4 regions of the Dongia rigui genome follow, and region 1 is predicted to be linked to each of the others. Evidence: riboswitches for the same ligand, from Rfam matches in the RefSeq annotation. Region 1 holds a riboswitch; each other region holds the start of a gene.

Region 1 (7,664 bases):
GCGCGGTGCCGTCGGCGCCGAAGACGCGGCCGGCGATCACTTCGGAAAAGCCGAGGATGGCATTCAAGGGCGAGCGCAATTCATGGCTCATGCGCGCCAGGAAATCGCTCTTGGCGCGGCTGGCGGTAATCGCCACCTGGCGCTGGCGCTTCAGTTCGTGGTTGAGCTGGGCGGTGGAGGCCGCCTGCACGCGCAGCTGTTCGGTCGCCTGGGCCAGCTGCACCTCGCGCTCCTTCTGCGCCGAGATGTCGACGATGGAGGCAACGAGCGCGTCGGCCCCTTCATATTTGGTGGCGCGGCCGGACAGGAGGCCCCAGAAGCGACGGCCGGTGAAGCTTTGAAACTCGATCTCGAAATTCTGGATCGAGCCGTCGCGCCGCAGGCGCTGAATGAGCTCGCCGCGCAGATTGGCGTCGGCATAGAGATGATCGGTGCGGTGACCCGCCGGCAGGTCGGCCGGGCGCTCGAACAGCGCCTTGGCGGCCGCGTTGGCAAAGAGGATGTCGGTGGTCGCCAGATGCGTGATGACGATCGGCGTCGCAATGACGTCGAGCAGCGCGGCATCCGCCGCCGACATTGCCGCCCCTTGCCGCGCCGCATCAGGCTGCATGCTGGTATCCAAGCTGGAACAGGCCAAGAGTGATCCATCCTGTGGCCGGGCAGATCCCGGCCGTCGTTTTCAAACGTTCGAAACTATGTGCCAGCAGATTGACACTTGGTGAATAATGAGAGGTAAAGAGGTGAAATCAATCATCATACGATTGTGTAATTTTATCCGAAATCCTTGTGCCTGATGTCCCAGGGCGAGGCTGGGTTTCTGCTGGCCAAGCCCCGCCGCTTTGAGTAGGTTGCCGCCAACCGCAAAGAGGGAAGCCGGTGAAACGCCAATCTGGCGACATTCCGGCGCTGCCCCCGCAACTGTAGGATCGTTATCCCAATCGTTAACTGGGATGCGGCGGATGAAAGAGCCACTGGCCGGTGCGGCTGGGAAGGCCATCCGCTGGAATACGGTCGAGTCAGGAGACCTCGGCGGCCGCTTCGTAACGGCAACGACCTCGGAGGGAGGTTTCGCGCCATCATGGCTCGATCCTTGTCACAAGGCGCCGGTCCCACCGGCATCATCACCCCGCTGCCTGCCATCACCTTGGTGCTGGGCGGGGCGCGTTCGGGCAAAAGCCTCTATGCCGAGGAAGTCCTCGACCGGCATACGGGTGCCCGTACCTATGTCGCCACCGCCGAGATCCGTGATGCCGAAATGGCGGCGCGGGTGCAGTTCCACCGCGACCGCCGCGACCCGGATTGGCGCCTGGTCGAGGAGCCCATGGCCCTGGCCCAAACGATCGTGGCGGAAACAGAGAAGGGGGCGGCGGTTCTGGTCGATTGCCTGACGCTGTGGCTCACCAATGTATTGCTGGCGGAAAAAGACGTGCCGGCGGAGATCGACGCGCTGGAGGCAGCGCTCGGCCAATGCGGCGGCCCGCTCATTTTCGTCGCCAATGAAGTGGGCCTCGGCATTGTGCCGGGCAACAAGCTGGCGCGCGACTTCCGCGATCACGCGGGGCGTCTCAACCAGCGCATCGCAGCGCGCGCCGACCACGTGCTGTTCGTCGCGGCCGGCCTGCCGCTCATACTGAAGTGACGCGCGGGTCGCCGCGCGGTTTGAAATAAGAGCCGATAAGGATCATGCAATGACTGTCGCTTCCAACGCTGCTGGTGCCACTGGTAAGATTCCGGGCGGCAAGATTCCGGCCACCATCGTCACGGGCTTCCTCGGTGCCGGCAAGACCAGCCTGATCCAGCATCTTCTCAAGAATGCCGGCGGCAAGCGCCTGGCGCTCATCATCAACGAATTCGGCGAGCTTGGCGTCGACGGCGAGATCGTCAAGGGCTGCAAGATCGAAGGCTGCCCGGATGAAAACATCGTCGAGCTGGCCAATGGCTGTATCTGCTGCACGGTGGCCGACGATTTTCTGCCGACCATGAAGGCGCTGCTCGACCGCGCCAACCCGCCCGACCATATCGTCATCGAGACCTCGGGCCTGGCACTCCCGAAGCCGCTGGTGAAGGCCTTCAACTGGCCGGAGATTCGCACGCGCGTCACCGTCGACGGTGTCGTCGCCGTGGTCGACGGGCCGGCGGTGGCGGCCGGCCGCTTTGCCGACAATCCGGATGCGGTCGATGCGCTGCGGAAATCGGATGACGGGCTCGATCATGAAAGCCCGTTGGCGGAACTCTTTGAAGACCAGATCAATTGTGCCGATCTCATCATCGTCAACAAGGCGGACCAGATGACGGGGGGCGAGCATGAAGCGGCCCAGGCCCATATCATCAAGGAATTGCAGCGCCCGGCGAAGATGATCACGGCGCGTTTCGGCGAGGTTGATCCGCGCGTGCTGCTGGGGCTGGATGCGGCGGCCGAAGCCGATCTCAGCGCGCGGCCCTCGCATCATGAGCTGGAGGGCGAGGATCACAATCATGACGATTTCGAAAGCTTCCAGGTCGAGATCGGCGAACTCGCCGAGCCACAGCAATTGCTGGCCAAGCTGGTGCCGGCCATCGAAGCCCACGATATTCTGCGCGTGAAAGGCTTCCTTGCCGTGGCGGGGAAGGACATGCGCCTGGTGCTGCAGGGTGTCGGCAACCGCCTGCAGCATTATTACGACCGGCCGCTGGAAGCGCATGAAGGGCGCAAGGGCCGCATCGTCGTGATCGGCCTCAAGGGCCTCGACCGCGCTGCGATCACGGCTGCGCTCGCCTAAAACCCATGCATCTCCTCGCCGCCAAACCGGGAACGATCAGCGATGGCGGTGAAGCCGTCGATCTTGGCCAGACGCCGGCCGAGATCGTGGTGCTGAGTGCGGCGGATACCGAGCTTGCGGCCCTTGCCGCCTCGCATGCGGCGCTGCCCCAGCCAAAGCCGACCTTGCGCCTGGTCAATCTGCTGCAATTGCAGCACCACATGTCGGTCGATCTTTACATCGAGCAGGTGGCGGCCCATGCCAAGCTGGTGGTGCTGCGCCTCATCGGCGGCGAACGCTACTGGCCTTACGGGGTCGAGCAATTGGCGCTCAATGCCCAGGCGCGGGGCAGCCAGTTCGCGGCCCTGTCCGGCGACGACCAGCCGGACCCGGAGTTGTCGCGCCGCTCGACGATCGACGAGGATGCGGCACACCGGCTGTGGCAGTACCAGATCCATGGCGGCCAGACGAATGCCGAGAATTTCCTGCGCTATGCAGCGGCGCTGATCGGCTATCCTGGTGAGTGGGCGGAGCCGCGGCAGCTGCTGCGTGCCGGGCTATATTGGCCGGGTGCCGATATCCTCGGCCTTGCCGATCTCAAAGCCTATTGGCGGCAGGGTGCCCCGGTCGCCGGCATCGTCTTCTACCGCGCCTTGCTGCAGGCGGGCACGCTGGCACCGATCGAGGCGCTCATTCGCGCCGTGGCGGCACGCGGCATCAATCCGCTCCCCATCTTTGTCAATTCGCTCAAAGAAGCGGTGGCGGCCGATCTCATCCGCGACCTTTATGCCGAGACGGCACCGGACGTGACCTTGAACTGCACCGGCTTTGCCATCTCGCAGCCGGGTGCTGCCGAGTTTGCCACACCCTTTGATGGCGGCGATCACCCGGTGCTGCAGGTGGTGCTCTCTTCCGAAAGCCATGCGCAGTGGCAGGGCAGCCCGCGCGGGCTGTCCCCACGCGATCTTGCCATGCAGGTGGCGCTGCCGGAACTCGACGGTCGCATTCTGACCCGCGCCATCTCGTGGAAATCGGCACAGCATTTTGACGCAGCGACGCAATGCACCATCGTGGCGCCGCAACCGGTGGCTGACCGGATCGATTTCGTCGCCGATCTTGCCGCCAATTGGGTGAAACTGCGCCGCACGCAGGTCGGGGGCCGGCGCGTGGCGCTGGTGCTCGCCAATTATCCCAACCGCGATGGGCGCATCGGCAATGGCGTCGGCCTCGACACGCCGGCCGGCACCATCGAAGTGTTGAAGGCGATGCAGGGCGCCGGCTATCACATCACAGCCGTGCCGACCGATGGCGACCAGCTGATGACGCGCCTGATTGCGCGCGAGAAGGGTGCCTTCCGCCTCACCGGCGCAGATTATGCGGCGTTCTTTGCGAGCCTGCCGGCGGCGATGCAGGCGGCGGTGATCACGCGCTGGGGCAGCTTCAACCAGGATCCCAACTATGCCGGCGACGGCTTCGATCTGCCCCTGATCGATCTGGGGCATGTCGTCATCGGCATTCAGCCATCGCGCGGCTATGACGTCGATCCGACGGCCAGCTATCACGACCCCGACCTGGTCCCACCGCATTATTACTTTGCCTTCTACGCCTATCTGCGGCGCCAGTTCGGTGCGCTGGCGATGGTGCATATGGGCAAGCACGGCAATCTCGAATGGCTGCCGGGAAAGTCGCTGGCGCTGTCGAACCTGTGCTACCCGGAGGCGATCTTCGGGCCCATGCCCAATCTCTATCCCTTCATCGTCAACGATCCGGGCGAAGGGGCGCAGGCCAAGCGCCGCGCCCAGGCCGTCATCATCGATCACATGACGCCGCCGCTGACGCGGGCCGAAAGCTATGGCCCGACCCGCGATCTCGAACGATTGGTCGATGAGTATTTCGAGGCGAGCCAGGTCGATCCGCGCCGCTGTGTCGATTTGAAACGCCAGATCCTCGATCTCGCCATGTCGTCGGGATTGGCAGCCGATTGCGGCGTGCTGGTGGATGACGATACCGACACGGCCCTGGCCAAGCTCGACAATCATCTGTGCGAATTGAAAGAGGCGCAGATCCGCGACGGCCTCCATATCTTCGGGAAGGCGCCGGAAGGGGCCATGCTCGATGCATTGCTGGTGGCACTCACCCGCCTGCCGCGCGGCAAGGGCGAGGGGCGCGGCGCATCGCTGATCCGGGCGCTCGGCGCCGATCTCGGCCTCGATTTCGACCCGCTCGATGCCAAGCTCGGCGAGGCGTGGAACGGTGCCCGGCCGGACGCCCTGCAGCGGGTAAGCGATGATCTGTGGCGGCTGACCGGCGATACGGTCGAGCGGCTGGAATTGCTGGCACTCGCCCTGGTGTCGCATCAGCAGGCCTGCGACCCGGCCTGGACGCGCACGGCGGCTGTGCTCGACTTCATTGAAGACGATCTGCGCCTGCGTGTGCAGGGGTGCGGCGATGCGGAAATCGCCAGCATCTTGCGTGGGCTCGACGGGCGCTTCGTCAAGCCGGGTCCCTCCGGCGCGCCGACACGCGGGCGGCTGGATGTGCTGCCCACGGGGCGCAATTTCTTTTCGGTCGATACGCGCTCGGTGCCGACACCGACCGCCTGGAGTCTCGGCTGGCAATCGGCGCTCCTCGTGCTTGATCGTCACCGCCAGGAACATGGTGCCTGGCCCAAGGCCATCGTGCTTTCGGCCTGGGGGACCGCCAATATGCGCACCGGCGGCGATGACATCGCCCAGGCGCTGGCCTTGATGGGCGTGAAGCCGAGCTGGGATCCCGGTGGATCAGGCCGCGTGGCCGGATTCGAGATCATGCCGCTCGCTGTCCTTGGGCGGCCGCGCGTCGATGTGACCTTGCGCGTCTCCGGCTTCTTCCGCGATGCCTTCCCGGCGCAGATCGATCTCTTCGATTCGGCGGCGCGGGACGTGGCGAACCTCGACGAGCCGGATCATCTCAACCCGCTGGCGGCACGATTCCGCAGCGAACGCGCCGGCCTCGTGGCACAGGGCGTTGCTGACGTCGATGCCGTGCGCCGCGCCGGCTACCGCGTCTTTGGATCGAAGCCCGGTGCCTATGGCGCCGGGCTGCAGACGCTGATCGATGAGAAGGGCTGGTCGGAGACCGGCGATCTGGCGCGCGCCTATCTGGCCTGGGGCGGCTATGCCTATGGGCAGGGTGCGAGCGGCGAGGCGCAGCAGCAGCTTTTCGCGCAGCGTCTCACTGGGGTCGAGGCGGTGCTGCACAACCAGGACAATGCCGAGCATGACCTGCTCGACAGCGACAATTACTATCAGTTCGAGGGTGGCCTCGCCGCGGCCGTCACGCATTTGACCGGCAAGCGCGCGGTGGTGTGGCATAACGACCATTCACGCCCCGAGGCGCCGAAGGTCAGGGCGCTCGATGAAGAGATCGCCCGCATCGTACGCGCCCGCGTCGTCAACCCGAAATGGATCAACGGCGTCATGCGCCACGGCTATAAGGGCGGGTTCGAGATGGCGGCCACGGTCGACTATCTCTTTGCCTTCGCGGCCACTGCCGATTGCGTGGCGGATCATCATTTCGACGCCGTCTACGCAGCCTATCTCGATGACGAGACGGTGCGCGACTTCCTCGAGAAACACAATCCGGCGGCCTTGAAAGAGATCGCCGACCGCCTGCTGGAAGCGCAGACGCGCGGCCTGTGGCAGGCCAAATCGAACTCGGCCGGCATGCGGCTTCATGCCTGGTCCAATGGGAGCAAAGCAGCATGACGGAATCGGTGAACAGCGACGATCTTAATCAGCGGGCCAACGAGAAGGCGGCGCGGCGCAAGGAAGCGCGCGACCGCATGATGGCGGACAAGACCCAGGAAAAGGGCCTGATCATCGTCCATACCGGCAAGGGCAAGGGCAAATCGACCGCAGCCTTCGGCATGGTGCTGCGCTGCATCGGCCACGGCATGAAAGTCGGCGTGGTGCAGTTCATCAAGGGGAAATGGGATACCGGCGAGCGCACCGTGCTGGAGCGTTTTCCCGACCAGATCGAGATCAAGGCGCTGGGCGAAGGCTTCACCTGGGAAACCCAGGACCGCGCCCGCGACATCGCCTTTGCCCGCGCCGGCTGGGAAGAAGGCAAGCGCATGATCGCCGATGAAAGCTTCGACTTCGTGCTGCTGGATGAGATCAACATCGCCTTGCGCTATGACTATCTGCCGATCGACGAAGTGCTCGATTTCCTCAAAGCCAAGCGGCCCGGTCTCCATGTTTGTTTGACCGGGCGCAACGCCAAGGAGGAGCTGATCGCCATCGCCGATCTGGTGACGGAGATGGAAATGGTGAAGCACCCTTTCCGCGACGGCGTGAAGGCACAGGCCGGGGTCGAGTTCTGAAGTTGGCCGCATCCGTCACTTATACCCCCCTCTCTAACTATCCCCCTCAAGGGGGGAGAGGACTAGAACGAGCCTCCGCCCATGCTGGGTGCGAACTCCCTCCCCCCTTGAGGGGGAGGGTCGGGGAGGGGGGTATCTTCGCTCCATGAAAACCCCCGCCATCATGTTCCAAGGTACCGGCTCCGATGTCGGCAAGTCGCTGATCGTCGCTGGTCTCGCGCGGGCGTTCACCAAGCGTGGGCTGAAAGTCCGGCCGTTCAAGCCGCAGAACATGTCGAACAACGCGGCGGTCACGGCCGATGGCGGCGAGATCGGGCGGGCGCAGGCGTTGCAGGCGCGCGCCGCCCGCGTGCCGCTGTCGGTGCATATGAACCCGGTGCTGCTCAAACCCCAGAGCGATGTGGGCTCGCAGGTCATCGTGCAGGGCAAGATCTTCGGCAACGCGAAGGCCGCCGATTATCATCGCCTGAAGCCGCAGCTGCTGGACGCCGTGCTGCAAAGCTACCAGCATCTGGCGCAAGAGGCCGATCTGGTGCTGGTGGAGGGTGCCGGATCGCCGGCCG
Region 2 (7,664 bases), on a different contig from region 1:
TGAATGTGCGTGTCCTGGAAACCAGGCAGAACGAGGCGCCCACCGGCATCGACCCTTCGTGCGCCATTGGCCAGCGCCTTGATCTCGTCATTGCGGCCGATGGCGACGATGCGCCCGTCCTTGGCCGCCAAGGCTTCGACCTGGGGCTGCAAGGGATCCATGGTGCGGATCTTGCCGTTGAGGATTACGAGATCGGGTGAGCCAGCCATCGCCTGCCTGCCTTCTTTTTCATTTGTATTGGAAGGCTGGATGAAATCAGGTTGGGAGGGCCAAGTCCATCCCGCTTCAGCGGTATCCTTCGAGCGGTGAGACGAGCCCGAGTTCGGCGCAGATATCGCGCGCAAGATCGGCCTGGTTCAGCGTGTAGAAGTGGAAATGGTCGACGCCGGCGCGACGCAGGCCCTCGCATTGCTTCAGCGCTGTCTCAAAAGCCAATTGCCGGCACCCGCTTGCGTCCTCGGCCACAGCATCGAAGCGCGCGCGAAGATCGGCTGGCACGTGGGTCCCGCAGCCTTCGGCCATCGCCGCCACTTTCTGGAAATTGCGGATGGGCAGGATGCCCGGCACGATCGGCACATTGATACCGGCGCGCGCCGCGCGATCCTGGAAGCGCTTGAAGCAATCATTGTCGAAAAAGAACTGGGTGATGGCGCGCGTGGCACCGGCATCGATCTTCCGCTTCAAATGGTCGAGATCGGCCTGGGCGTCCTTGGCCTGCGGATGCGTCTCGGGGTAGGCGGCGACGCTGATGTCGAAGGGATGCAGGCGCGCAAGGCCCGCGACCAGGCTGTCGGCGTAAGCGTAACCATCGGCTGTCGGCTGGTAACACGCCCCGATGCCACCCGCCGGATCACCGCGCAAGGCCACGAGACGGTGGATGCCTGCCTGCCAATAGGCGTCGGCAATGGCGTCGATCTCGGCACGGCTGCCGCCGACGCAGGTGAGGTGGGCGGCCGCCGCCACGCCGCAGCGAGCCTGGATGCTGCGCACCAGATCACGGGTCTGGTCGCGGGTCGACCCGCCGGCACCATAAGTGACTGAGACGAAGCGCGGGGCGAGCGCCGCCAGATCATCAGCCGCTGCCCAGAAGGCGGGCACAGCCTCGGCCTGGCGCGGCGGGAAGAATTCGAAGCTGACGGCAAGATTGAGCGCGCGGCCGGAGCGTTCCGTCCGGGTGCCGCCGATGGGCGACGGCTGGGGCAGCGGTTCCTCGATCATGTTCATCCGGGCCCTCGCGGGTTGGGTGAGGCGCAATGCCGCACAGGATAACAGAAACGAGATATAAGTATATCTTTATGTTATTTGTACGAACGTATTGTTCTGGCCGACAATCCGTTATTTGTCAGCTAGTTAGGCTTAAACGCGCAGAAAATGGTGACCGGCAAAGCCGCGCGCCAGGCATCGAAGCCGCCGAGCGGCTTGGCCTGGGAGACGGCGATCCGGGTGAGCTCGCCGCCGATCTTCTCCTGCCAGGAGATCAGCAGAACCTCGCTTTGCACCGTCACGGCATTGGCGACGAGGCGCCCCCCGGGTTTGAGGGCCGCCCAGCAGGCCTCGATGACACCTGGCTCGGTCACGCCGCCGCCGATGAAAATGGCGTCTGGTTGGGCAAGTCCCGCGAGTGCTGCCGGCGCCGCCCCAGCGACGAGGTCGAGGTTGGGTACGCCGAGATGATCGGCATTGGCGCGGATGAATTGCTGGCGGCCATCGTTTTCTTCGATCGCGATGGCACGGCAGCTGGGGTGGCTGCGCATCCATTCGATCGAGATCGAGCCACAGCCGGCACCGACATCCCACAGCAGTTCACCAGGCAGCGGCGCAAGACGCGCCAAGGTTACGGCGCGCACGTCGCGCTTGGTGAGTTGGCCGTCATTCTGGAACGCCTCGTCAGGCAGGCCGGCGAGGGCCGGAAAGGCTTGCGCCTGGGGCCCCGCCCTGCAGTCGATCGCCAGCAGATTGAGCGCCGCGTTCTCCCCTGCCCGCCAGCTCTCGGCGATGCCGTCGATACGCTTTTCCTTCGGTCCGCCAAGGTGTTCGAAGACCGTGATGCGGCTGGGCCCGAAGCCGCGCGCGGTCAGCAATGCCGCAACCGCCTGTGCGGAAAAGCCGTCCTCGCTCAGCACGATCAGACGCGCGCCATCATGGAGGGCCCGATTGACGTGATGGATCGGCCGGCCATGAATGGTGACGACACACACATCTTGCAGGGCCCAGCCCATGCGCGCCGCCGCGAGCGAGACGGAGGACGGGGCTGAGATCACCCGCATCTCATCAGCCGAGAGTTGTCGGCTGAGGCTCGCCCCCATGCCGTAAAACATCGGATCGCCGCTGGCGAGAATGGCGACCTTCTGCCCGCGCAGTGCCAGAACCGCGTCGAAAGCGTCCGAAAACGGGCTCGGCCAGGGACGGCGTTCGGCCTTGAAGCTGTCCGGCAGCATGCCGAGATGCCGGTTGCCACCAAACACGATGGCAGCGTCACTCAAGGCCGCGCGCGCGGCCGCGCCGAGGCCATCGAGGCCGTCTTCGCCGATACCGATGACGGTGAGCCAGGTTGCCATCTTCGCGTCTATCTCGTTGGAAAAAAGGCTGCTTCCCGGCTTCCAATAGGACATCGGCAAGGGATGAGCAAGCGTGCCCGCGACGCCAAACCACGGGAGAATCCGCTTTCGCGGGGTCCCACGCTCCTATAGAACGGGGCCGTTACCGGTGCCCTTCGGGGCATAAAAGGGAACACGGGAGGCGATGGCCCAAATGGACCGGAACCAGCCGTGGCTGCCCCCGCAACTGTACGCGGCGAGCCTGTTGCAACGAGCCACTGGCCCCAAGGGGTCCGGGAAGGCTGCGACGACGGCCCTGACCCGCGAAGCCAGGAAACCTGCCGGTAACACGGGGTTGTGGTTGGATGCATCGGTCGGGGCGTATCGATGCTGTGGTGGGATCAGACTTGGTCCGTACCCATTCGCCGCAACGGTTTTTGCCGGTGCCGATTTGATCCAGAGTGATCGCCGTTTCGCCTGTCCGGGCCTTTACCGCATCGTGCCCTCGCAAGATGGCGGCATCTGTCGCATCAAGCTGCCGTTCGGCCGGCTGAACGCTGCGCAGATGCGGGCGCTGGCGAAGCTTGCCGCGGCTCATGGATTGCCGGAAATCGAAGTCACCAACCGTGCCAATGTGCAGATCCGTGGCGTCCATGACGGCGCCGATGACGCGCTGATCGCCGGCTTGGTCGATGCCGGATTGGCGCCCAAGAGCAGCGGCGCCGACGATGTGCGCAATGTGATGGTGAGCCCTTTCATTGGTCTCGACCCCAATGCCATTTTCGATGTCAGCGATCTCGCGCGCCGGGTGCTCGCGCGTTTGGAGAACGAGACGCACTATCACGTGCTGTCACCCAAATTTTCGATCCAGATCGATGGCGGCGAAGAAATCGCCATGCTGCAGCACCCCAACGATATCTGGCTGTCGGCGATGGCGGACGGGCGCTTTGCCTTCGGCTTTGCCGGGGTGCCGGGCGAGCGCACCGCCGGAGCGGTTGCGAGCGGCGATGCCGAGGCTGCGTTGTTCACGTTGCTCGATCACTTCACGGCGAAGATCGGCCAGCTCAACGCCAAGGGTGACAAGATCACCCGCATGCGGCATTTGCTGGTGGATGAAACACCGGCAGACCTCGCCGCGCGCCTAACTTGCCGGGTGACGCCCGCAGACGCTTGGCAGCGCGCGGCAGCGATGCCGCAAGGCCACATCGGCGCCAGGCGCCAAGCGGATGGGCGGTTCATCCTGGGCGCCGTGCCACTTCTGGGTCGCCTCGGCCAGGAGATGATGCTGGGCCTTGCCGACCTCGCTCACCGATTTTCCGGCAGCGAGATCCGCCTCACCCCCTGGCAGAGCGTGATGCTGCCCTCCATGACAGAAGACGCGCTGGAAGAGGCCGTCGCTGCCCTGGAAGAGCTGGACTTCATCACGCGGCCCGACCGCACGCTGGCGGCGACGTTGACCTGTGCCGGCAGTGCCGGCTGCAAGTCCGGCCTCGCTGACACCAAGGCCGATGCGCGGCACCTCGCCAACGAGATCGATGGTTGGGGACAGCCTGTCTTTGGCATCCACCTCACCGGCTGTGCCAAATCCTGCGCCGCACCCCGCCCCGCCCCCTACACCCTGTTGGGGTTGCGGCCTGGCCATTACGATGTCTTTGCCCAATCCGACGCGCCGGTGGGCGACACGGCAAAGACGGGTTTGGGCGAGCTTCTGGGCCATGACGTCACTATCGAACAGGCAGCCAGGCTGCTGATGCAAAGAGAGAAGGCATGATCAATTACGAGCGCGATGGGCAGGAAATCTATCGCCAATCCTTTTCCATCATTCGCCGGGAAGCCGATCTTGCCGGCATTCCGGCCGATCTCGAAAAACTCGCCGTGCGCGTGGCACATGCCTCCGGCATGGTCGATGTCGTGCCGGATTTGCGCTTCTCCACCGGTGCTGGTGATGCCGGGCGCAAGGCCCTCGCCGACGGCGCGCCGATCCTCGCCGATTGCCGCATGGTGGCGGATGGTGTCACGCGATCGCGCCTCCCCGCCGATAACGAGGTGATCTGCACCTTGAACGATCCGCGCGTGCCGCAGATGGCGCAAGACCTCGGCAACACGCGCTCGGCCGCTGCACTTGAATTCTGGCGCGACAGGATGGGCGGCGCCGTCGTTGCCATCGGCAATGCACCGACCGTGCTGTTCCGCCTTCTCGAAATGCTGGACGAAGGCGCACCGAAACCAGCGCTGATCTTAGGGTTTCCCGTCGGCTTCGTGGGCGCCGCGGAATCGAAAGAGATGCTGGCCGAAAACAGCCGCGGCGTGCCCTTCGTCATCATTCGCGGGCGGCGTGGCGGCAGCGCCATGGCGGCAGCTGCGGTCAACGCCTTGGCAACGGAGCGCGAATGATGGCCAAGGGACGTTTGTATGGTCTGGGCGTCGGCCCGGGCGATCCGGAATTGATGACGATCAAGGCTCTGCGTCTGTTGCAGCAGGCACCCGTCGTCGCCTATCTCGCTGCCAAGGGGAAGAAAGGCAACGCTCTTACCATCGTCGAGACCTTCCTGAAGCCGGAACAGCAGACCATGGCGCTGATCTATCCGGTGACGACGGAAAAGCTGCCGGCGCATCTCAGCTACGAGACGCTGGTCAGCGATTTCTATGACCAGTCGGCGGAGCAGGTCGCAGCGCATCTCGATGCCGGGCGCGACGTGGCTGTCATCTGCGAAGGCGATCCGTTCTTCTACGGCTCGTTCATGTATATCCACGACCGGTTGGCGACCCGCTACGAGACGGAAGTCGTGCCCGGTGTGTGCTCGGTGCTGGCTGCCGCATCTGTGCTGGGTGCCCCCCTGGTCTATCGCAACCAGAACCTCGGCATCCTGTCCGGCGTGCTGCCGGAGGAAGAGCTGAAGCGGCGCCTCTCTGATCTCGAAGCGGCGGCCATCATGAAGCTCGGCACCAATTTCGAAAAGGTGCGCAAGGTCGTGATGGATCTGGGGCTCGGCGACCGCGCGCTTTATGTCGAACGCGCCACCATGGGCAACCAGAAGATCGTGCCGTTGGCCGAGGTCGATCCCAAAAGCGCCCCTTATTTCTCCATCGTGCTGGTGCCGGGCAAGAAATGGCAGTCGTGAACGATGCGCCGGCTATTTTGATCCTGGGTGCGCGCTCGCTGCCCACCGCGCGGCGCATCCAGGCGGCGTTGCCCGGCGCGGAAGTTTATGGCCTTAAATCCCGCGTCGAGGGCGCCGACATTCCGTTCGAAGAATTCGGCGAGACCTTGCGCGGACTATACGAGGCGGGACGGCCGATCATCGCCCTGTGCGCTGCCGGCATCGTCATCCGCTCGCTCAGTCCCTTGTTGCAGAACAAGCGCGCGGAACCGCCGGTTCTCGCTGTGGCTGAAGACGGCAGTGCTGTCGTACCGCTGCTGGGGGGCCTGAGCGGCGTCAATGTGCTGGCGCGTGAAATCGGCGCGGCCCTGGGTACCGTGCCGGCGATCACCACGACCGGCGAGATCCGCTTCGGCACCTGTCTCATCAACCCACCCGACGGTTATGTGCTGCGCAACCCTGCGGCGGGCAAGACCTTCATTGCCGATCTGCTGGCGGGGGCCAAGATGCGGGTGGAAGGCGAGGCGCCCTGGTTCGCCGATGCTAACCTGCCCATCGCCGATGACGGCACGCTCACCGCACGGATCACGCATCAGGACGTGGCGCCGGGCGAGAATGAGTTGCTGTTTCATCCGCGCAGCATCGTTATCGGCATCGGTCGGCCGCAACCGGACCTCGCGGATGTGATCCGCCGGGCTTTGGCACAGACGCAGTTATCGATTCATTCCCTGGCGCTGCTGCTGGCGCGCGAGGATGATTTTGCCGATCCGCATGTCGCCACTGCGGCAGCTGCGCTGGGCCTGCCCGTGCGCTTCGTCGCGGCGCGCTCGGCCGAGGAACTGGTGCTGGCCGCCGTTCCCTCACCCGCCTTGTCCGTGACCATTGAGCAACTGGCGATTGGCGTCGCCGAGACACCGGCAGAAGTGACACCCATCGGGCGCAAGCGCGGGCGCTTGGCCGTTGTCGGCCTCGGCCCGGGCGCGGCGGCAATGATGGTGCCGGCCGTGCGGCGCGAGATTGACCAGGCCCAGGACATCCTGGGCTACGAGACCTATGTGAAGATGGCCGGCCCCTTGCGCCCCGACCAGATCGTGCACGGGAGCGACAACCGCGAGGAACTGGCCCGCGCGCGCCATGGCTTCGAACTGGCAGCGAGCGGGCGCTCGGTCGTGATCGTCTCCTCAGGCGATCCTGGCGTCTTTGCGATGGCTGCCGCCGTGCTGGAAGCCCTGGACGATACGGACAAGCCGGAATGGCACGGCGTCGACCTTGCTATCCTGCCCGGTGTCTCGGCGGCGATGGCGGCGGCGGCAAAGATCGGCGCACCGCTCGGCCATGATTTCTGCGTCATCTCGCTTTCTGACAATCTGAAACCCTGGGCGACAATTCTCGATCGCCTCCGCCATGCCGCGGAGGGTGACTTTGCCATGGCCCTCTACAATCCCATTTCCAAGGCGCGGCCCTGGCAATTGGGCGAGGCATTGGATCTGTTGCGCCAGTACCGGGCGCCTGAGACGCTGGTCGTGCTGGGGCGCGATGTCGGCCGGCCGGACGAAAAGATCGGTCATACCACGCTGGGCGAACTCACCACGGAGATGGTAGACAGCCGCACGGTCGTCATTGTGGGCTCATCCATGACGCGGGCCATCGCAAAGCCCGATGGCAGCGCCTGGGTCTATACCCCGCGCTGGTACGGGACGAAGCCGGCTTAAAGGGATCTCACCCAATCGACAGCGGCCTGGACGTCGCTGACCTTGGGCACATCGGGCCGTGGCGGGCGGCGTTGCATGATGACGGTGACGCCAAGTTCGCGGGCGGCCTGCAGCTTGGCATCGGTCGCATCGCCGCCGCTGTTCTTGCACACCAAATGATCGATGCCGCGCGACTGCAGCAGCACCCGCTCGTCCGCCAGCTTGAAGGGGCCGCGTGCCAGCACGATCTCGGCATCGGCAAAGGCGAGATCGGCATCCGGCGCGTCGACCGCGCGAATGACGAAGGCGATATCCTTGAGAGCGGTGAAGGGCGC
Region 3 (7,664 bases), on a different contig from region 1:
CAGCCCTCAAGGCCGGCGGCAGCGATAATGGTGCCCCCGGGCTGCGGCCGGATTATGGTCCCCATTATTACGCCGCTTTCATCATCGATCCTGACGGCTTCCGCATCGAAGCCGTGATCAACAAGGCGCCATAACCGGCTATTCCGCTATGCCCCGGGCCTTCAAGGCCGCCCGCACTTCGTCGTGATAATATTTCACGCCCATCTCGTGCTTCGGGCTCAAGGGGCCGCGCTGGTAGACGCCTGATTCCAGATTGTCCTGTGCATCCTCGCAGATGCCGAAATCCTCGCGCACGATCTGGACGTTGATGTCGATGGTCTTCTGCTGCGCTTCAGCCGTCGCCGGCGAGATGTCCTGGAAATAGAAATTGTAATGCAGTGACGTGAGGCGCGGGGCGTGCGGCACGATGCGCGAGATGTTCATGCCGTCTGGATAGACCGACAGGGTCATGTTCGGCCAGATCCACAGCCACAACCCGCCATAGATCGAACTCGCCTTCTGGGGTGCCCGCATGATGACGACATGCTTGCCATAGGTCGTTTCGAAACCGCCGAAATCGATCGCCTGGCTGAGGAACGGATGGATGCCGGGGATGTGGTAGCCTTCCACAAAATTGTCGGTATAGGTCTTCCAATTGCACTTGATGGCAAGGTCTTCGCCACCGCGCCTGTGGAAGGTCTCGATCGGGTAAGGCTCGACCAGCTTGGCGACATCGCTGAGGAAATCGGCAAGGCTCTCGGCCTTACCGTCGATGTTCACGAAGACCAGGCCGCGCCAGGTATCGAGCCGCACGGCTTTCAGCCCATGATCGTCCTTCTTGAACCAGTCGCATTCGCCAAAATGTGGTGCCGCCTTCAGCTTGCCGTCATGGTCGAAGGTCCAGCCGTGATAACGGCAGCGCAGCACGTCGCAATGGCCGGTGCCCTCGGCAAAGAGCGGTGCCGCGCGGTGCGAACATAGATTGTGGAACGCCTTCAGCGCGCCGTTGCGATCACGCAGCACGAAGATATCGAAGCCGGCAATCTTCGCCGCGGTATAATCGCCGGGCTGCGGCAGGTCCGCCTCGCGGCAGATGAACTGCCAGGTCCCGGCAAAAACGCTCCAGCGCTCGGCTTCATAGACGTCATCGGCATGGTACCAGCGCGCGGGCAGGGTATAGAGCGGCGTGGTCTTGCCGTCGATCATGCGGGCGGCGATCTCGGCGAAATCCTTCTGCGCTTGGGTGCCGGATGCCTGCGGACCTGAATCGGGTGCCATGTCGGGTGCCTGCCAATGCTGGGTGAAACAGAACCCATATCCTACGTCCGACAATCAGATTGACAGAAATGAATATTTCTCGCCGAATATGGGAATTAAATTGCCACAATTGAGGGCGAGATGTGGGAAAGCCTGGGGCGCCTGACGGCATTGCGCACGTTCTATGCGGTGGCGCGGGGCGGTGGGATCGCCGAAGGGGCGGCGCAACTCAACGTCACCACCGGCGCCGTGCGCTATCAGATCCGTCAGCTAGAGGCCGATCTTGGCGTTGAATTGATGGTCCGCAGTCAGCGTGCGCTGACCCTGACCGTGCCGGGGACCGAGCTCTATCAGAAGCTCGGCAGTGCCTTTGACGAAATCCATCTGGCCTGCCGCACCACCCAGCGCGGGCGGGTGGAGGGCGAGCTGCGCCTGGCCTGCGCCCCGGCCTTCGCCGCCTTGCGCCTGATGCGCCTCCTCGATCTTTTCTTGCAGCGTTTCCCTTCCGTCACCGTGAAGCATTTCCCGATCGAGCGCGCCGACGAGACGATGGATGTCATCATGTCCTTCGGCGAGCGCGACGTCCCTGGCAGGCGCACGGCGATCCTGCGCAATGAGACCTATTTCCCGCTGTGCAGCGCCGAGCTCTTCTACAAATCGCCGGTGAAATCGGTGCGTGATTTGCAGGACCACGTGCTCATCCATGGGGACAGCGAGGAAGACTGGCCGCGCTTGCTGCGGGCCAGCGGCCGCGGCCAGATCACGCCCCGCCAGCATGTCTATATGCCGAACTCGCATCTGGCCCTTGAAGCGGCCAAGGAAGGCTGTGGCATCGCCGTGGGCAGTACCATCCTTTGCGCCGATGATCTGCGCCGCGGCACACTGGTCAAGGTGCTCGATCTCGAGATTCCGGCACCGCATCCTTACTTCGTCATCCGCCCGGGCGACTCCGTCAGCCCGCTCGCCGACGCCTTTGCCGATCTGCTGATCGAGCAGTTGGAAAGGGCGTGACGGTCAGGCGCGCTTCGCTGAGAGGATGAACCGGCGGTAGACAAAGGTGCGCAGTTTGTTGCGCAAGTTGGCGGCACGGCGCTGGGCACGGGCGATCGGCGCATGGGACGTGACCTGCAGCTCGGAGAAACCGGAACTGACCAGCAAAGGCATGAGGCGCTCGGCGGTAAGGCCATCGCCAAACGGCAAAGCCGACATGATGCCGGCATGCCGTTCGCTCATCGCGCCGTCATAGTTGAGGTCCGGCCCCTGCCATCGATCCAGCAAGCCGATGAGGCTTGCAGCCAACCGGCCACTCGGCCTTGGTCTGGACCAGTCGCCGTCGAAGATCAACAATTGCCCCGCCGGTTTCAGCAGGCGGCGCCATTCCTGCAGTGCCGTTGCGGGGGCGGTCAGTGTCCAGACCAGATGACGACAGACAATCGCATCGAAGCTCTTGCTGGGCAGGAAGGTGTTTTCGGCATCACCCAGAATGAAGCGCAGGTTTCTCTCTTTGCCGGCGTGCTTTTTGCGCGCGACAGCCAGCATCGATTCCGAGAAATCCAGCGCCGTCACCTGATGCCCCAGCGACAGCAGCACCTGGGTCACTTCGCCCGTACCGCAGGCCAGCTCCAGGACATGCAGCGGCCGATGCCCCAGATGGGCTGCAATGGCATCACGCCAGGCATCGAATTCGGCACCGGCTGGGATGCGGTGCCCGAACGCCAGGTCGAAGGTCTGCGCGCGGTCGGACCAGTATTGGCGGATATCTTCCTTCAGCGAGTGGTTGGCGAGGCGGATTGTCATGCTGCCTCCGACGCGATCGCCACCTGCATGCCCTCGGGCAGAAATTGAATCTGCAGCTTGCCGTGGTGAGGCGAGCGTTGAATATGGGCCTCGACGCCGAAACCCTCCCGCAGCAATGGCCTGGTCAACACGTCATCCGGGTGGCCATGGGCGATCACGCGCCCATCCTTCAAAACGACCAGCGCGTCACAGAACATGGCGGCCAGATTAAGGTCATGCAGGGCAATGACCGTCGTCACAGGCAGGCGGGAGACCAGTGACAGAAGCTCCAGCTGGTGCTGAATGTCGAGATGGTTGGTCGGTTCGTCGAGCAACAGCTCGGATGGCGATTGCGCCAAAGCGCGGGCGATCTGCACGCGTTGCCTTTCGCCGCCGGAAAGGGTCCGCCACAATCGATCGCGCATGCCGGCAAGGCCCGTCTGCTCCAGCGCGTTGTCGACCGCCGCTTCATCAACCTGTGTCCACGCGGCGAGCGTACCACGATGCGGCGTTCGGCCGAGCTGCACAATGTCGGCGATGGTAACCTCGATCTCGGTGTGAACCTGCTGCTCGACGAAGGCAGTCCGCCGCGCGATCTGGCGCTGCGTCAGCTCAGCAATATCGGTGCCACCCAGCGTCACGACGCCGCTCTCCAACTGGCGCAATTTGCCCAGCAGGCGCAGGAAGCTTGATTTCCCAGAACCGTTGGCACCCAGCAGACCCAGCGTCTTGCCTTGGGGCACGTCAATCGACACGCCGTCGACGATCATGCGTCCGGCCGTGGACCAGCGGACATTGCGCGCCGTAATGCTCATAGCGATCGTCTCCGCGAACGATAGAGGATGAAGGCGAAGGCCGGCGCGCCGAATAGCGCCGTCACCACGCCGATGGGTAGGATTTGCTGCGGGATGATGACCCGCGAGACGATGTCGGCCAGTACCATGAACAGTGCCCCACCCAGCAATGAAAATGGTAGCAGGCGCGCGTGCAGGGGGCCCACCAGGAAGCGCACGGCATGCGGGATGACGAGGCCGACGAAGCCGATCGACCCCACCATGCCGACCATGGTCGCCGTCATCAGGGCCGTCACCCCGAACAGGACCAGGCGCACGCGGCGCACGTCGATGCCAAGCGACGCGGCGGCATCGTTGCCGAAAGTGAAGGCATCGAGCGCCCGGGCGTTGAGCAGGCAGACGACAAAGCCCAACGTCGCGACCGGCGCCGCCAGATAGACGTCCGGCCAGCGCACGCCGCTGAGGCTTCCCAGCAGCCAGAACATCACGCCGCGTGCCTGTTCGGCGCTGGCGGAGGTGGCGACGATGTAGGAGGTGGCGGCATTGAAAAGCTGCGAACCGGCAACGCCCGCCAGGATGATGCGATCGGAACTGCCCCCGGCCCCAGCGGCCAACAGGCTGACCACGAAGAAGGCGACCACGGCACCGATGAAAGCGCCGCCGGCGACCGAGAGCAGGCCGGCACCAAGGCCCAGGATCATCACCCCGACGGCACCCGTCGATGCGCCGGCTGATATCCCCAGCACATAAGGTTCGGCCAAGGGATTGCGCAGCATCGCCTGCAAAATGACACCGCAGACTGAGAGCGCCCCGCCACAACAGGCAGCGACCAGGGCCCGGCTCAAGCGGTAGTCCCACAGGATCCCCAGTTCGATCGGCGAAAGTGCCGTCTCGGTACCCAGCAGTTTATGGGCGATGGCCTGATAGGTGGCCGAGATCGGCGTCGGCACTTCGCCGATCGACATGGCCATGCCCACCGCCAGGCAGAGCGCCAGCACGCCCGTCAGGGCGAGTGCGGCCCGAAAGCCCCACCCGCCCCGAACGACGACATCGAGGGTATCGGCCCTCAATTGGTCAGGCCGAAGGATTTGACGCCATCGGCCACCGCCTCGATGCCGTCGACGGTGCGCAGCGAGGGGTTCATCGCCTGGGAATCGATGATGACGATATGTCCTTGCTTCACGGCATCGAGCTGGCTCGCCACCGGATCCGTCTTCAGGAACTGGAGCTTCAAGTCGATGTCGTCGGCCGGGAAGCGGCGGCGGTCCATACGCGCCAGCACGATCACCTGCGGGTTGGCGCCGGCAATGGTCTCCCAGCCGACCAGCGGCCATTCCTCTTGCGTTGTTACGACGTTGCGCGCGCCCAGCTTGTCCATGATGTAGGCGGGCGTGCCGTTCTTGCCGGCGATATAGGCGTCGCCCTTGATCTCAGGACTGGAGAACCAGAAGACCATGGAAAGACCTTCAGCTTTCTTGTCGGCCACCTCGGCGATGGCCTTGTTCTCGCGCGCCTTCAGGTCGGCGATGAGTGCCTCGCCGCGGGCCTCGACATTGAAGATTTTCGCCATGTCGCCGATCTCCTGATAGACGAGCGACATGCTGAACATTTCCTTGCGCACGCCATCGCCCCCGCCGGAATTATCCTTGGCGACGCAATCGGCCGGCGAGACATAGGTCGGGATTTTGAGATCGTGGAATTGCTGGCGCGTACCGACCGATCCTTGCGGACCGACATGCCATTCATATTCCGCCGTCACCAGGTCGGGCTTCTCTGCCACCACGCTTTCGAAGCTTGGGTCGTTATCCGCCAGCCGCTTGATCTTGGCATTGGCGGCTTCAAAGGCCGGCATCACCGGCCCAAACCACACCGCCGTGCCGACCACTTTGTCGGCGAGGCCCAAGGAATACAGAATCTCCGTGCTGCTCTGGCCGATCGAGACGATGCGCGTGGGCGCCTGCTCGAAGGTCAGCGTCTCGCCGCAATTTTGAATCGTCAGCGGATACTGGGTCTCGGCATGTGCCGCGTGCACGCCCCACAGCAGACAGGCTCCGGCCGCCAAGGCCGCATGTTGTAACGTTTTACCCTTCATCTTTCCCTCCGAGAGATCGAGATATGTAATGTTATAACATTACATATCTCTGGCAATAACTACAATGGATTGACCGTCATGACAATCCAGCGGGGGCAGACGAGGGGGAGCGGTCACGGCTGAGCGCCGACCGCCACGAAATCGAATTGATGATCGAGAAGCGCCCGGCTAGCCGGCGCGCCGAAAACGGCACCATATCGACGTCTCCATCTCGGGCACCCCGCCCGGGTTGAATCTGAACGCGTCGATGGCAGGTCTCCTGACTCGCGGGTCGCAGCATGATGTGCCGGCCTTCCCGATCTCTTTGCAGAGGTCAGTGGCTTGGGTTGGCACCCAGCTATCCGCTTACAGTTGCGGGGGCAGTCACGGTTTTGGCCCCTTTTGGGTCGTCCGCACCGTGTTCCCTATTAATCCCCTGGAATCCATCCATGGGGGAACCATCGGGGTTTCTCTTAAGGCGCCGACGGGCGGGTCGTCAAGACGCCTGTTGCAGCCAGGCGGCGGCACCTTTGCCGGCGATGAGGCCGCTGGCGAAGCTGGCGGTCAACAGATAGCCGCCGGTCGGCGCTTCCCAGTCCAGCATCTCGCCGGCACAAAAGAGGCCGGGCAGCGATTTGACCATCAGCTGCGCATCGAGTGCGCCGAACCTGACGCCGCCGGCGGAACTGATCGCCTCGGCCATCGGGCGCGGCCGGATCAGATTGAGCGGCAACGCCTTCAGTCTTTCCGCGATGACGCTCGCATCGCCGCGTTCATCATCGCCCAAACATTCATGCAGCAGGGCGATCTTGACGCCGTCCAGGCCCAGGCTGGATTTGAGATGCGACGACAGCGATCGCGATCCGCGCTTGGCGAGCGCCGCCGTGATATCGGCCGTCTTGCGATGGGGCAGCAGATCGAGCTGCAGCGTGGCCGATCCGGCGCCTTTGATCGCCTCGCGCAAGGGGGCCGAGAACGCATAGATGAGTCCACCTTCAATGCCATTCTCGGTGACGATCGCTTCGCCATGGCGCCGCTCCCCGGCAAACACCGCGGCGATGTTTTTCAGCGCGGCCCCGGCGAACCGTTCGCGCAGATGGCCGCTCCAGTCGATGTCGAAGCCGCAATTGGCGGGTTCAAGCGGCGCAAGATCGATCCCCTGTTCCTGCAACAACGCCTGCCAGGCGCCGTCCGAGCCCAGTTGCGGCCAGGACCCGCCGCCCAGGGCCAGAATGATGGCATCCGCCGCGATATCGACCCGGCCACTGGGTGTGGCGAATGATGCGCCGCGCGCGCCGTGCCAGCCAATCCAGCGATGCCGGACATGAATGCGCAAACCCTGTTGGCGCAGCCGATGCAGCCAGGCGCGCAGCAGCGGTGCCGCCTTCATCTCGGCCGGAAAGACGCGGCCGGACGTGCCGATGAAGGTGTCGACGCCAAGCGCCTGCACCCAATCGCGCAAGGCCTGCGGCCCGAACGCCTCAAGCCAGGCCGTCGCCTGGCGCTGCGCTTTGCCGTAACGGGGCAGGAATCGCTCGAGCGGCTCGGAATGTGTGATGTTGAGGCCGCCGCGACCAGCCATCAGGAACTTTCGCCCCACCGACGGCATCGCGTCAAAGAGATCGACGCCGACGCCCGCCTGCAACAAGGCTTCCGCCGCCATGAGGCCCGCCGGCCCGCCACCGATGACGATCGCGCGCCCAGTCATCGTCCTGGGTCATTGTCCTGGCGGAAGGGCGACAACGTCATCAGCCCCGTGATCTCGTTCTGCATCACGCGGCGCTCGC
Region 4 (7,664 bases), on a different contig from region 1:
CGTGATCATATCCTGGGTGATCCTGCGTCGCACCGTGCTCGGCAACCGCATCTACGCCGTCGGCGGCAATCCGGATGCAGCACGCTTGGCCGGCATCAAGGTGTGGCAGATCCTGCTTTTCGTCTATTCGATGGCGGGTCTGTTATCCGGCCTGGGCGGCGCCATGTCGGCGGCGCGGCTCTTTGCGGCCAATGGCCTGCAATTGGGGCAGAGCTACGAACTCGACGCCATCGCGGCCGTGATCCTCGGTGGCACCAGCTTCACCGGCGGTATCGGCTCGATCTGGGGCACGCTGATCGGTGCCCTCATCATTGCCGTTCTCACGAACGGCCTGATCCTGCTCGGTATCTCGGATATCTGGCAATACATCATCAAGGGATTGGTCATCATCGGTGCCGTGGCACTCGACCGCTATCGTTTGCGGGAAGGTGGGCGGACATGACGGGACCAAGAATGCCGGCGCTCAACGAGGTCGCTGGATAGAAAGCCATGTTCGGCCGGATAACCGGCCGGGCCAGGTAAAATGCAACAGGAGGAAACATGAAACTCTCGCGTCTTGCCCTCGGGCTGGTGGTTGCGGTCGGCCTCGCGGCCCCCGCGGCTGCACAGGAATTGAAGAAAGTCGGCATTTCGGTAGGCTCGCTCGGCAACCCGTTCTTCGTCGCCACCATCAAGGGCATCGAAGACAAAGCCAAGGCGATCAACCCCAATGTTGAAGTGACGTCCGTTTCATCCGACTACGATCTCAACAAGCAGTTCACCCAGATCGACAATTTCATCGCTGCCGGCGTGAACGTCATCATGATCAACGCCGTTGATCCCGTCGCCATCGAACCGGCGATCAAGAAGGCCCAGGCCGCTGGTATCGTGGTCGCTGCCTTCGACGTGGGCGCCAACGGGGCCGATGTCACCGTCATGACCGACAACGTAAAGGCCGGTGCGCTTGCCTGCCAGTACATCGTCGATCACCTGAAGGGCAAAGGCGATGTGCTCATCGTCAATGGCCCGCAGGTCACCTCGGTCACCGACCGCGTCAAAGGCTGCAAGGAAGTCCTCGCCAAGAATCCCGACATCAAGATCCTCTCTGACGATCAGGATGCCAAGGGTTCGCGCGACGGCGGCTTTGCCGTGACGCAGAGCCTGCTGACCCGCTTCTCCAAAGTGGACGGTATCTTCGCCATCAATGACCCGACCGGCATCGGTGCCAGCCTTGCTGCCAAGCAGTTGGGCCGCAGCGAGTTCATCATCACCGCGGTCGACGGCGCCCCGGATATCGAGGCCGAACTGAAGACCGGCACCTCGCTGATCAAGGCGTCCTCGTCGCAGGACCCCTACACCATGGCCGGCCAATCGCTGGAGCTGGCTGCCGGCATTCTGCAGGGCAAGAAGCCGGACCCCAAGGTGATCCTGCTTGATCCGGTCCTGATCACAAACGAGAATCTCGGCTCCTACAAGGGCTGGACCTCGCACTAACTGTTACCAGCCGGTCGCGATCCATGAAAGGTCGCGGCCGGCCTTTTCTTATCTGAAGGTAGAACATGCTGAAAGCGTTGCGGGAACAGGTGCTGGAAGCCAATCTCGATTTGGTGAAGGGCGGTCTGGTTCTCTACACCTTCGGCAATGTGAGCGGCATCGACCGCGATCAAGGCCTGGTCGCGATCAAGCCGAGTGGCGTGCCCTATGACAGAATGAAGGCCGACGATATCGTCCTCACTGACCTTGATGGCAAGAAGGTCTATGGCGACATGCGACCGTCATCGGATCTCGCGACGCATCTGCTGCTGTACAAGTCGTTTTCCGGCATCGGTGGGGTCGTTCATTCTCATTCCGAATATGCGACGATCTGGGCGCAAGCCGCGCGCGCCATTCCGGCGCTTGGTACCACCCATGCAGATTATTTTCATGGCCCCGTACCGGTCACGCGTGTGCTGACGGATGCGGAGATCGAGGGCGACTACGTCCTCAACACCGGTGTCGTGATTGTCGAGGCCATTGGCGACAAGGATCCGATGTCGATGCCGGCAGCGCTCGTCGCCGGGCACGGACCCTTCTGTTGGGGCAGGGACGCGGCCGATGCCGTACACAATGCAGTCGTGCTTGAATCGGTGGCGCGCATGGCGGTCCATACGGTGGCGCTGCGGCCCGAGACCCGCGGGATCTCCCAATCCTTGCTGGACCAGCACTATTTTCGTAAGCATGGCGCCAAGGCCACCTATGGCCAGGCTTCATCAGACAAGGCGCTATGAGCATGCCATCGGTTGTCGCCGGCGTTGATTTCGGAACGCTCAGCGTTCGCGTGACGTTGTTTTCGGACGTCGGGCGGGCGCTCGGCCACGGCAGCGCCGAATATCCCCTGCACCGCCGGCGCGATGACCCCGACTACGCCACGCAATCGCACGATGACCAGATGGCGGCGCTCGCCGCTGCCTTCAAGAAGGTGCTGGCTGGCAGCGGCGTCAAGGGAGAGGACGTCGTCGCGCTCGCCATCGATACGACAGGCTCAAGTGTCGTCATGGTGGGTGAGGGGCTGCAGCCGCTCAGCGAATACTACCTGTGGTGCGATCATCGCGCCAAAGCTGAGGCGCAGGAGATCACGGCCAAGGCCCATCGGGACGGCGTCGAGGCAATCGATTGGTGCGGCGGTGTCTATTCGCATGAATGGGGTTTCGCCAAGGTGCTGCATTGGCTGCGTCACAATGCCGAGAAGCGCGGGCAATTCGTCACGGCACTCGAACATTGCGACATGGTGGCAGCGACGCTGACCGGCGTTACCGATCCCAAAATGGTCAAGCGCAGCGTCTGCGCGATGGGCCATAAATGGATGTGGAACCCGCGTTGGGACGGCTTGCCAGCGCAAGACTTCCTGACGCGGGTCGATCCGCTCTTCGACGGCATCCGCGCCAAGATCAATGGCACGTTCTGCACGTCGGACAAGATTGCCGGCAAGCTTGCGCCGGGCTGGGCCGAGAAGCTGGGGCTGAAGCCCGGCATTCCGATCCCGGTCGGCGCCTTTGATGCGCATTGGGACGCGCTCGGCGCTGGCTGCAAGATCGGCGACGTCGTCAACGTCGTCGGCACATCGACCTGCATCATCGCGACGGCGAAGGATGTCGGGCTGATCCCTGGGCTGTGCGGCATCGTGCCGGGCAGTGTCGATCCGCACCTTATGGGTATCGAGGCTGGGCTTTCCGCGACGGGTGACATCTTTGATGCCATTGCCAAGCGCGCCAATACCAAGATTGCTGAACTGTCGCGCGGCCTCGAAAACTATCGCGCCGGGCAGACGGGCCTGTTGCGCCTGACCTGGGACAATGGCGACCGCACGGTGCTGGTGCGTCCGGATCTCGGCGGTATCACGTTGGGGTGGAACCTGCTGCATACGGCACAGGACGAGCTTTTTGCCGCCATCGAGGGTACCGCCTTCCATACCCGCCTGATCCTCGAGCGCATGGCGGAAGGTGGCGTGCCGATCGAGCGCATCATCAATGGCGGCGGCATCCCCCAGCATAACCCGGTGCTCAACCAGGTCTATGCCAATGTCCTGGGGAAACCCGTTCTGGTGCCGGACGGCGTACCGACCGGCTTTGGCGCCGGCATCTTTGCCAGCATGGCGGCAGGCCTTCATGCCGATGTGGCGGCGGCCCAGGCGGCCATGTGTCTACCGTTCCGGACGTTCCAGCCTGATCCGGCGGCGCACGCCGTCTATCAGCGTCTCTATCCCATGTTCCGTGAGCTTTATCTCGGTTTCGGTGGCGTTGCCGCCGCGGCCAACCTCGGCAGCGTATTGCCGGAACTTCGCAAGATCGCCCAAGGAGGCAGTCATTGATGTCGACGCGTCTTGATCAGAAACTCGCCCGCATTCGCGCCGGCCAATACAAGCGCAGCGACTTCATTATCGCCGACGCGAAGGACGCCGACATGGGACCGAGCATTCCGGCGATGGGGCCGAACCGGCAGCCCGATGGCACCTGGTCGCGCTATCGCACGCGGGCCGAGTTTTTGGACCAGATTCGCGCCATTGTGGCGCAGGACATCGTCGATATCATGCTGATGTCGGTGTCCAATCTGGAGCAGCTGGCGAGTGAAGGCGTATTCCGCAATTGCCCGGTGAAGCCTGCCATTCGCGCCAATGATACGACCGATATCTGGGTCGTTCGTGGCGGCACCTACAACAAGCATCCGTCGCGACCCTTCCGCTCGGCCGCCTTGCCACGCGTCCTTCATGGCGGATCCAGTCTGCGCGAAGGGGCCGGGGTGATCGGCACCGACCTCGGCCTTTATTCGATCACCTTCAACAACGACCTCGACGCCGACCAATGTTCATTGGAGGCGTTTGCCGATTTCCGCGCCGACGCGGCGCAGCATGGCTTCAAGTACTTCCTCGAAGTGTTCAACCCGAACGCGGGACGCGATCTGTCGCCCGACATCATGCCACATTACGTCAACGACAGCATTGTTCGCTGCCTGGCCGGTGTCAGCAAGTCTGATCGCCCGCAGTTCTTGAAGATTGCCTATAATGGCCCGAACGCCCTCGAGGAATTGGCGAGCTATGATCCGGGCATGATCGTCGGTGTGCTGGGCGGCGGCGCCGGGACCACGCGCGACTGCTTCGAACTGTTGTGCCAGGCCGAGCGTTACGGCGCGCGCGTGGCTCTGTTCGGGCGCAAGATCAACCTGGCCGAAGATCCCCTGGCCATGGTCGAAATGATGCGCAATGTCGCTGATGGATCGGTGACACCGGCGGAGGCGGTCCGCGCCTACCATGGAATCTTGGCCAAAAAGGGTATCAGACCGGCCCGCTCGCTCGAGGAGGATGCCGCCATCTCCGAGGCGGTTCTGAAGCAGGCTGCCTGAAGGAATTGCCCCTGGCTGCATTCCCCCGGCGGCATTTCCCTGGCGGCATTCCCCCCTGGATTCCCGCCGCGACCGATTGTAGAGATGAAACATGACAACGTCTCGCCGCGGCATCGTGACGGGTGGCACCTGGTGCGTCGATCGCAACCGGGCGATCGATGCGTGGCCACATGAAGATGGCGTCGCCGAAATTCTGGCGACCGAACTCTATGGTGGTGGCTCCGGCTGCAATCTTGCCATCGATATCCGAAAGCTCGATCCCAGCTTTCCAGTGGCAACCATCGGTCTCGTGGGCGATGACGCAGATGGCCATTTCCTGCTTGCCCAAGCCGACGCCCATGGCATCGACCGCAGCCGCATGGCCGTAACGGCGGATGCGGCGACCCAGTTCACCGATGCCTATGTCTCGCAGCGCAGCGGCCGGCGGACCCACATCTTCTTTCAGGGAACCGGCGCGCTGTTGACTCCGGATCACTTCAGTTTCGATGGAGTCGATGCACGGATCCTGCATCTGGGGCTCCCCGGCGCACACAAGCTCATGGATCAACCGTGGAAGGGCGATCCGAATGGGTGGGTCTACGTGCTGCGGCGCGCACGCGACGTCGGATTGCTCACCAATCTCGAACTCTTCAGCATCGCCCCCGAACGGATCGCGGCCCTCGTCCTGCCCTGCCTGCCGTATCTCGATTATCTCGTGGTGAATGATTTCGAAATCGGCGCCCTCGCTCAGTTGCAGACGTCGACGGACGGCTTGACCGAGATCGGCGCCTGCATCCAGGCGGCAAAGGCCGTCATGGCCAAGGGCAGCATGCGCCTCATCGTCGTCCACTTCCCGGCCGGGGCGATTGCCTTGGAGCGGGATGGCACCGTCACCTCGGCGCCATCCTTCAATATTCCCCAATCCGAGATTGTCAGCGCCAATGGGGCAGGGGACGCGTTCGCTGCCGGGCTGCTCTACGCCCTTCACGAAGGGTGGGAGATCGCCTCGGCACTCGAAATGGCCCATGCCACGGCGGCCATTTCGCTACGGGGACTCTCGACCTGCGCCGCGGTCGAGGACTACCGCGCGTGCCTTGCCAGGGCCCGTAAGTGGGGCCTCCGGCCGTCGCTGGCTCTGCAACAAGCGTCGCTATAAGAGAAATTACGCCGCTCATCCGTCGGGGATTGGACAAATTTCTTGACGCCGTCGATGCCCTGGGCGAATGATCCACCAGTCGAAGGTTCCCCGATGGATAGATTCCTGGGGATTAATAGGGAACACGGTGCGGACGACCCAAAAGGGGCCAAAACCGTGACTGCCCCCGCAACTGTAAGCGAGGAGCGGACGCCGAGATAACCACTGACCGGTGGCGGGCATGGGTAACATGCCGGATCCGGTTGGGAAGGTGGCGCCGCCTGGTACTCGCGAGTCAGGAGACCTGCCAGCGACGAGACGAATCCGTATTCCGGACGGGGTGTCCGCGCGGTGTGGTGGATCTGGTACCAACTGGCACCGGTCACTTCAGTAGCGGTAACCCCCTGCCGGCCAGACCAGAACTCAAGGGGATCCATCATGCAGACCAACGCCCAGCTTGCCTCAAGCGCCGTTTCCACCAAGACCACTGCCCGCACCGAAGCCCTCGCAGGCGCCTTCATGGCTGCCGTGCTCGGCCTCGTCATGGTCTGGGGTGTCGGCTTCTCGCATATCGAAGCGGTTCACAACGCCGCCCACGACACGCGCCACGCCAACGCCTTCCCCTGCCACTAAGGGGCGGGTTCATGGAGACGTTCCGGCGACTGTTTCTGGTCGCTCTGTTGGCTGGTCTCATCAGCGGCATCGCCATTACGGCCGTCCACCAGGTGAGCACGACGCCGCTTATCCTGGCGGCTGAGGTCTACGAGAACGCCGGGCCGGCAGAAGCACCAGCTGCTGCCGCCGAGGCGCCGGCCGGCGAAACGGGCCACGATCACGACCATGCGGCCGAAGGGCATGACCATGGTGGCGGCGACGCCTGGTCGCCCGCCGATGGCTGGCAGCGGACCCTCTCGACGGCCATTGCTGATGTCCTCACCGGCATCGGCTTTTCGCTCCTGCTGGTTGCCGCCTACCGCATCTGGGGCGGCAACATGACCTGGCGGACGGGGCTGTTCTGGGGCCTGGCCGGTTTCGCGGCGATCGTTGCCTCACCCAATCTCGGCCTGCCGCCGGAAGTGCCGGGTACCGAAGCCGCACCCCTCGCTGACCGTCAGGTCTGGTGGGTGGCGACGGCGGTGCTGACGGCGCTGGGACTTGGCTGCATCTTCATTGCCAAGCGCGCCTGGGCCGCTGCCCTGGGACTTGTTCTGATCGTGCTGCCGCACGCCTATGGCGCGCCGCAGCCGGCGGAATATGCGAGCGTGGCGCCTGAGGAACTGGCGCACCGCTTCATCGTCGCAGCGACGATCGCGGGGCTGGTCTTCTGGGCGATCCTCGGGGCATCGACCGGCTATTTCTATCACCGGTTCTTCAAGTCGACCGCTTCCTGACCAGATCTGGCAGCAGCAAAGAAAAAGGCCGGGCCGCCCGATCGGGTGCCCGGCCTTCTCTTTAGTCGTTGGTTCAGAGCGCGCGGACGTCCTGAATGAAGCGCTCGATCGTGGTGCGAATCTGGGACGTGTTCTGACCCAGCAGTCTGGCGGCAGACAGCACAGTCGCTGTGGCGTTCTGCGTCTGCCCGGCGGCTTGCGCCACGAAGACGACCTTTTCCGAAACTTCCTGGTTGCCGGCCGAGGCTTCCTGGATGTTGCGGGCGATCTCCTTGGTCGCAGCGTTCTGCTCTTCGACCGCAGCC

Evidence for each region. Region 1 has a riboswitch for cobalamin ahead of cobU (bifunctional adenosylcobinamide kinase/adenosylcobinamide-phosphate guanylyltransferase). Riboswitches for the same ligand answer to the same signal wherever they lie in the genome.
Region 2: another riboswitch for cobalamin. It lies ahead of cobG (precorrin-3B synthase); the one in region 1 lies ahead of cobU (bifunctional adenosylcobinamide kinase/adenosylcobinamide-phosphate guanylyltransferase).
Region 3: another riboswitch for cobalamin. It lies ahead of SMD31_RS14520 (ABC transporter substrate-binding protein); the one in region 1 lies ahead of cobU (bifunctional adenosylcobinamide kinase/adenosylcobinamide-phosphate guanylyltransferase).
Region 4: another riboswitch for cobalamin. It lies ahead of SMD31_RS20845 (CbtB domain-containing protein); the one in region 1 lies ahead of cobU (bifunctional adenosylcobinamide kinase/adenosylcobinamide-phosphate guanylyltransferase).

What each region holds. Positions count from the first base shown of each region.
Region 1 is NZ_JAXCLX010000001.1:2,322,769-2,330,432, forward strand. It holds gene SMD31_RS10835 (sensor histidine kinase) at 1-610, opposite strand, end outside; cobalamin riboswitch at 834-1,047, shown strand; gene cobU (bifunctional adenosylcobinamide kinase/adenosylcobinamide-phosphate guanylyltransferase) at 1,079-1,639, shown strand; gene cobW (cobalamin biosynthesis protein CobW) at 1,689-2,759, shown strand; gene cobN (cobaltochelatase subunit CobN) at 2,765-6,484, shown strand; gene cobO (cob(I)yrinic acid a,c-diamide adenosyltransferase) at 6,481-7,101, shown strand; gene SMD31_RS10860 (cobyric acid synthase) at 7,247-7,664, shown strand, end outside.
Region 2 is NZ_JAXCLX010000002.1:310,174-317,837, reverse strand. It holds gene SMD31_RS12980 (amidohydrolase) at 1-209, opposite strand, end outside; gene metF (methylenetetrahydrofolate reductase [NAD(P)H]) at 286-1,218, opposite strand; gene cbiE (precorrin-6y C5,15-methyltransferase (decarboxylating) subunit CbiE) at 1,347-2,558, opposite strand; cobalamin riboswitch at 2,688-2,897, shown strand; gene cobG (precorrin-3B synthase) at 2,989-4,308, shown strand; gene SMD31_RS12960 (precorrin-8X methylmutase) at 4,305-4,931, shown strand; gene SMD31_RS12955 (precorrin-2 C(20)-methyltransferase) at 4,928-5,659, shown strand; gene cobJ (precorrin-3B C(17)-methyltransferase) at 5,647-7,350, shown strand; gene SMD31_RS12945 (cobalt-precorrin-6A reductase) at 7,347-7,664, opposite strand, start outside.
Region 3 is NZ_JAXCLX010000002.1:626,494-634,157, forward strand. It holds gene SMD31_RS14490 (VOC family protein) at 1-134, shown strand, start outside; gene SMD31_RS14495 (aromatic ring-hydroxylating oxygenase subunit alpha) at 139-1,257, opposite strand; gene SMD31_RS14500 (LysR substrate-binding domain-containing protein) at 1,378-2,247, shown strand; gene SMD31_RS14505 (class I SAM-dependent methyltransferase) at 2,251-3,033, opposite strand; gene SMD31_RS14510 (ABC transporter ATP-binding protein) at 3,030-3,827, opposite strand; gene SMD31_RS14515 (FecCD family ABC transporter permease) at 3,824-4,876, opposite strand; gene SMD31_RS14520 (ABC transporter substrate-binding protein) at 4,873-5,898, opposite strand; cobalamin riboswitch at 6,131-6,355, opposite strand; gene SMD31_RS14525 (TIGR03862 family flavoprotein) at 6,374-7,585, opposite strand; gene SMD31_RS14530 (GNAT family N-acetyltransferase) at 7,582-7,664, opposite strand, start outside.
Region 4 is NZ_JAXCLX010000004.1:436,950-444,613, reverse strand. It holds gene SMD31_RS20875 (ABC transporter permease subunit) at 1-442, shown strand, start outside; gene SMD31_RS20870 (ABC transporter substrate-binding protein) at 541-1,473, shown strand; gene SMD31_RS20865 (L-ribulose-5-phosphate 4-epimerase) at 1,539-2,246, shown strand; gene SMD31_RS20860 (ribulokinase) at 2,249-3,826, shown strand; gene SMD31_RS20855 (hypothetical protein) at 3,826-4,854, shown strand; gene SMD31_RS20850 (carbohydrate kinase family protein) at 4,946-5,989, shown strand; cobalamin riboswitch at 6,056-6,294, shown strand; gene SMD31_RS20845 (CbtB domain-containing protein) at 6,407-6,601, shown strand; gene SMD31_RS20840 (CbtA family protein) at 6,613-7,359, shown strand; gene SMD31_RS20835 (methyl-accepting chemotaxis protein) at 7,433-7,664, opposite strand, start outside.